Regions from separate parts of the Streptomyces sp. NPDC020490 genome, predicted to be linked through region 1. Evidence: riboswitches for the same ligand, from Rfam matches in the RefSeq annotation. Region 1 holds a riboswitch; the other holds the start of a gene.
What was found. Region 1 has a riboswitch for glycine ahead of gcvT (glycine cleavage system aminomethyltransferase GcvT). Riboswitches for the same ligand answer to the same signal wherever they lie in the genome.
Positions count from the first base shown of each region.

Region 1 (3,204 bases):
CCGGTGCCGAACGGGTCGCCGGTGCCGACAGGTGGTGCGATACCGGCGCCGACGGGCTGCCGGTGCCGACAGGCGGTGCAATACCGGCGCCGACAGGCGGTGCGATACCGGCGCCGACGGGTGGTGCGATGCCGGTGCGGGCGGTCGCGGTTGCCGACTGCCCGGCAACCCACCCGTGCTCGCGCCCCGGTCGGGCGGGGGCGGCCCGGCAGTACCGCCGGAGACCGGCCGCGAAACCGACGGGACCGGTTGCATGCCGATGCCGTCGGCCCGGCAACCCACCCGAGCACGCACCCCCGGTCGGCCGGGGACGGTCCGGCGACGTCCGGAGGCCGGTCGCCATGCCGGCGGAGGCCGGTCCCGCAGGTCCGGCCGGCCGGTCGCAGCGCTCCGGGAAAGCCGTCGGCCACACCGCCCGAGGCCGCCCGCAGGACTGCGGGGAACTGGTGCCGGGACGGTGGAGGCCAGTGGCGTGCCGCTGCCGGCGGTCCGGCAGTCGGCCCGTGCTTGCCTTCCGGGCCGGCCGGAGGTGGTCCGGCAGCACGGCCGGAGGCCGGTCGCCATGCCGCCGGGGCCGGCCGCGAGACCGGCCGAATCCGTCCCTGAGCCCCGGGAGCCGGCCGAGTCACCGAACGCTCCGGTTCGGCGACACCGCCGAAGGGGCCGGGCGCGTGATGCCGGGTGGGCGCACGACATGGTGCGCGGTGCCGTGGTGCGCGGTGCGGTGGTGCGCGGTGCGGTGGGCGTGCGCACCGCACCGCGGCGGGTGGCGTCCGGCGGCGGACGCACACGCCGCGGCGGGTGACCGGGCGCGGCGGGTGGCCGGGGCGGTGGTCAGCCGGTGAAGGCGATTCTGCGGAGGACGCCGGAGGCGGGGCGGTCCAGGAGGATCGCCGAGCCGCAGCCGTCGGGCAGATCGCCGCGCTCCACCGAGCGGAGCAGGCGGGACACGGCCGCGCGGTGCCGGGCGAAGGCGTAGCGGGAGACGCCGCGGCCCCGCTCGCGCTGGCCCTCCAGCGCGGCCTGGGGCGCGACGTCGAGCAGGAGCAGGTGGAGGGTGCCGCCGCGGCGGCGGGCCTCCCGGGAGAGCCAGCCGCGCACCCACGCCTGCGTGCCGCAGTCGTGCACGACGACGCCCTCGCCGGAGCGCAGGGCGCGGCGCAGTCCCGCGTAGTGGGCGAAGCGGACCAGGGGGCGGTAGACGGCGTAGGGCAGGAAGCGGGGCATGCGGCGCTCCCAGCGGTCGCGGGCGTCCTGGGAGTCGATGCGGACGCCCACCACCGCCCGCTTCATCAGAGTGGACTTGCCGCTGCCGGGCAGTCCGGTGACCACGACGACGTCGCGGGAACCGAACAGCAGGGCGTGCGGGCTGCGGCCGGACCGCTCGCGCAGGTCGCGGACGACCGGCGCGGGCCGGGCAGCGTACCGCTCGCGGGCCGGAGCCGCGGGCTGGTCGGGCAGCGCGAGAGCCGAGGTCGTCGCATACGCCGTGGGCCTTGTCACCGTGATCGTCCTCCCTGCGGGGGTCAGAGAACTTCTCCCCACCGAATGTAAAAAGAAGGTAATCCACACTGTCTCCCGGTTCGATACGTTTACGGCCACAGGCCTGTCACAAGTAGCCGACCGCCCACCATCCGGCGAGGCGTGCGATGATGTGCCCGCCAACTGCATACCGGCCGTTTGAATCCGCGCGGGAGAGTTCCCGGCAGCACGTACGCGTCGCCATGTTTCGCGTCGCCACGTGCGCCTCACCGGGACGCCGAAGGAGCAAGTCCCTCCCTTGAATCTCTCAGGCACCGTTACCGCGCGGGCGAGGCACATCTGAAAAGCGGGCCGCTGTCCACCAGCGGCTCCACCCAAGGTGCAAGCCGTGATCCCGTCCCTGGTCATGGCGAACCTCTCAGGTTCCGATGACAGATGGGGAGGAACGACCTCGCTTCCCCCATGCTCGGCTTCGCTCGCATGGGGGGACCCCCATCGCCCTGGGAGACGACCGCCCGATGAGCAGTACCGAACTCCGTCACACAGCCCTCGACGCCCTGCACCGCTCGCTCGGCGCGACGATGACCGACTTCGCCGGCTGGGACATGCCGCTGCGCTACGGCTCCGAGCGCGACGAGCACAACGCCGTACGCACCCGGGCGGGCCTGTTCGACCTCTCCCACATGGGCGAGATCGCCGTCACCGGCCCGCAGGCCGCCGCCCTGCTCGACCACGCCCTGGTGGGCGACATCGGCGGCGTGCGGACGGGCCGGGCCCGCTACACCATGATCTGCCGCGAGGACGGCGGCATCCTCGACGACCTGATCGTCTACCGGCTGGCCGAGACCGACTACCTGGTCGTGGCCAACGCCTCCAACGCCCAGGTCGTGCTGGACGCCCTGATCGAGCGCTCCGCCGGCTTCGACGCCGAGGTCCGCGACGACCGGGACGCCTACGCGCTGATCGCCGTCCAGGGCCCCGAGTCCCCCGGCATCCTGAAGTCCCTCACGGACGCCGACCTCGACGGTCTGAAGTACTACGCGGGCCTGCCCGGCACGGTCGCGGGCGTGCCGGCCCTGATCGCGCGCACCGGCTACACCGGTGAGGACGGCTTCGAGCTGTTCGTCGCCCCGTCCGACGCGGAGAAGGTGTGGCAGGCGCTGACCGAGGCGGGCGCGCCCGCCGGACTGGTCCCCTGCGGCCTGTCCTGCCGCGACACGCTGCGCCTGGAGGCCGGCATGCCGCTGTACGGGCACGAGCTGAGCACGTCGGTGACGCCCTTCGACGCCGGGCTCGGCCGGGTCGTGAAGTTCGGCAAGGAGGGCGACTTCGTGGGGCGGGCGGCCCTTCAGGAGGCCGCCGACCGCGCCGCCGCCGAGCCGCCGCGGGTCCTCGTCGGCCTGGTCGCCGAGGGCCGCCGCGTCCCGCGCGCCGGTTACCCGGTCGTCACCGGCGGCGAGGTGATCGGCGAGGTCACCTCCGGCGCCCCCTCCCCCACGCTGGGCAAGCCGATCGCCATGGCGTACGTGGACGCCGCGCACGCGGCGCCGGGCACCCCCGGGGTCGGTGTGGACATCCGGGGCACCCACGAACCGTACGAGGTCGTGGCGCTGCCCTTCTACAAGCGGCAGAAGTGACACCGTCGTAACCGCGCGAGTGCCACCGTCGTAGCCGCACGCGCGTGACACGGCGCACATCGCGCCTGCTCACGCACGTTCTTCG
Region 1 is NZ_JBIRUY010000020.1:68,109-71,312, reverse strand. It holds gene ACH4ZX_RS21490 (AAA family ATPase) at 835-1,503, opposite strand; glycine riboswitch at 1,682-1,815, shown strand; gene gcvT (glycine cleavage system aminomethyltransferase GcvT) at 2,001-3,119, shown strand.

Region 2 (3,204 bases), on a different contig from region 1:
GTGCGCTGCTCGTCGCCGTTGGCGCGGTGGTAGCCGCGCACGGCGAGCAGACCGGCCAGCTCGCCCTGCGACCCGGCGTTGGGCTGGAGGGACACCTTGTCGTAGCCGGTGACCTCGGCGAGACGTTCCTCCAGCTCGTGGATGAGGGTGAGGTAGCCCTGCGCCTGCTCCACGGGCACGAAGGGGTGCAGCTGCCCGAACTCGGGCCAGGTGATCGGCTCCATCTCCGTGGTCGCGTTGAGCTTCATCGTGCAGGAGCCCAGCGGGATCATGCCGCGGTCGAGCGCGTAGTCACGGTCGGCCAGGCGGCGCAGGTAGCGCAGCATGGCGGTCTCGGAGCGGTACTGGTGGAAGACGGGGTGGTTGAGGTAGCCGTCGGTGCGCAGCAGCGCCTCCGGCAGCGCGTCCCCGGCCGCCGCGTCCAGCGCCCCGACGTCGCCCTCGACGCCGAAAGCCGCCCATACGGCGCCCAGCTGCGCCCGCGTGGTGGTCTCGTCGCAGGCGACCAGGACGTGGTCGGCGTCGACGAGGTGCAGGTTGACCCCGCCTCGCCGCGCGGCGGCGACGACCTCGCCGGCCTTCGCCGGGACGCGGACGGTCAGGGTGTCGAAGTAGGCGCCGTGCACGACCTCGACCCCGCCGGCCCGGAGGCCCTCGGCGAGGATCGCGGCGTACCGGTGGGTGCGCCGGGCGATGCCCTTCAGCCCCTCGGGACCGTGGTAGACGGCGTACATGCCGGCCATCACGGCGAGCAGCACCTGGGCGGTGCAGATGTTGCTGGTGGCCTTCTCCCGGCGGATGTGCTGCTCACGCGTCTGCAGCGCGAGCCGGTAGGCCTTGTGCCCGTCGGCGTCGACGGAGACGCCCACCAGACGCCCGGGCAGGCTGCGGGCGAACTTCTCGTGCACCGCCATGTAGCCGGCGTGCGGCCCGCCGAAGCCCATGGGCACGCCGAACCGCTGGGTCGTGCCGACCGCGATGTCCGCGCCGAGTTCGCCGGGCGACTTCAGCAGCGTCAGCGCGAGCAGGTCGGCGGCCACGGTGACCAGCGCGCCCAACTCGTGTGCCTGGTCGATGACCGGCTTGATGTCGCGTACGGCGCCGGAGGCGCCGGGGTACTGGATGAGCACGCCGTTGATCTCGCGCGCGGCGACCTCGGCGGGGATGCCGTCGCTGAGGTCGGCCACGACGACCTCGACGCCCGTCGGCTCGGCGCGGGTCTCGATCACGGCGATGGTCTGCGGCAGCGCGTCGGCGTCGACGAGGAAGAGGCCCTTCTTGTTCTTCCCCATGCGCCGGGACAGCGCCACGGCCTCGGCGGCCGCCGTGCCCTCGTCGAGCAGCGAGGCGCCGGAGGTCGGCAGGCCGGTGAGGTCGGCGACCATCGTCTGGAAGTTCAGCAGGGCCTCGAGGCGGCCCTGGGAGATCTCCGGCTGGTAGGGCGTGTAGGCGGTGTACCAGGCCGGGTTCTCCAGCACGTTGCGCAGGATGACGGGCGGGGTGAAGGTGCCGTAGTACCCGAGCCCGATCATGGAGTCGAGCACCTGGTTGCGCTCGGCGAGCGACCGCAGCTCGGCGAGCACCTCCGCCTCGGTGCGCGCGCCCGGCAGGTCGAGGGCGTCGGCGTTCTTGATCACATCCGGCACCGCGGCGGCGGTGAGCTCGTCCAGCGAGCCGTACCCGACCTGGGCGAGCATCTTCGCCCGCGCTTCCTGATCGGGCCCGATGTGGCGCTGTTCGAAGGGGATGCCCTGCTCGAGCTCGGAGAGCGGAATGCGGTGGGCGGTCATTGCGGAGGCCTCCTGGTCTTGCGCGACCTTCGAGGGGCACCACGGCGCGGGTACCCGGACGGCCTCCCCCTCTGTCATCTCAACCTGAGAGCTTCACCGGGCCGCCCGAGGGCTTGCGGCTTGCACCGTCGGTGAGAGCGGAGGCCGTCGCGACACCCGCTCTGCTTTCCAGAGTGACCTCGTCCGTGCGGTACGTGAGCCTGAGAGATTCCGGGGAGGATTTGCTCCTTCGGCGCCTCCGGTGATGTCCGGAGGACTCTCCCGCACGGGGTCAGCAGCCGTTGCCAGCGTACCAGCGGGCACGACACCCCGGCCTTCGAGTGGCCGCCCACCGCGTTGTGCTCTTTCGTAGTGATGACGAACGCGACCAGGAGGAGGGCCCGTGCAGACCGACATCGATCCGCGCAACCTGATCGGCCGCAAGGCGTTCGACCGCAACGGCACCAAGATCGGCACCGTCGACGAGGTCTACCTCGACGACGCGACCGGCATGCCGGAGTGGGCCGCCATACGCACCGGACTGTTCTCCCGGGACGCCTTCGTCCCACTGGAGCCCAGCGAACTGGTGGAGGGCGCCCTGCACGTCCCCTTCGACCGCTCCCTGATCAAGGACGCCCCCGACTTCGGCGTCGGCCGCCACCTCTCCCCCGAGCAGGAACTGCAGCTCTACCACCACTACGGCCTGGACGTCGCCCCGCCGTCCGCCTTCGACGACGCCGAGCACGACTTCGGCAGGCTGGCGGGCTCGGACGAGGCATAGGCCGACTCCCCGGCCCCCTGTTCCTGTGGTCCCTCCGATATCAGTGGCACCAGCGGCAGCGGATCGGCCGGCTCCAGGTCGGGGTCGTCGACCCGGAACGTCCGCACCCGCCCGGGCTGCGAGCCGGGCGTCTCGAACCGCACGGTCACCCGTCCGAGCCCGCTCCCCTGCACCCACCCGTGCCCGAACTCGGCATGCCGTACGTCGTGCCCCGCGGGCCACCGCCGCTCCGCCGGAGCCGTCTGCCGCTCCGCCGGCAGCTCCTCGGGCTCATCCGTATGCCCGCTCTCCCGCTCCCGCTCCCGCTCCCCGGCAGCCTGCGCGAACAGGTCCTCCTGCGTGTAGTCGGCCAGGCCGCTCACCCCCACCCCCAGCAGCCGCACACCCCCCGTGGTGTCCACCGACTCCAGCAACCGCGCGGCGGCCTCCCGCACGACCGCGGGGTCGTCGGTCGGCCCCCGCAGCGTCTCCGAACGGGTCAGCGTGGAGAAGTCGTAGCGCCGGACCTTCAGCACGATGGTCCGCCCGGACAGCCCGGCCGCGCGGAGCCGCCGTACGCAGCGGTCGGCCAGCCGCCCCACCTCCGTGCCCACCCGGATCCGGTCGTGGATGTCGACGTCGTAGGTGTCCTCGACCGACACCGACTTCGCCTCC
Region 2 is NZ_JBIRUY010000050.1:9,689-12,892, reverse strand. It holds gene gcvP (aminomethyl-transferring glycine dehydrogenase) at 1-1,790, opposite strand, end outside; glycine riboswitch at 1,969-2,064, opposite strand; gene ACH4ZX_RS36270 (PRC-barrel domain-containing protein) at 2,173-2,550, shown strand; gene ACH4ZX_RS36265 (DNA polymerase IV) at 2,466-3,204, opposite strand, start outside.
Region 2: linked by a shared signal. The riboswitch ahead of gcvP (aminomethyl-transferring glycine dehydrogenase) and the one ahead of gcvT (glycine cleavage system aminomethyltransferase GcvT) in region 1 are both predicted to bind glycine.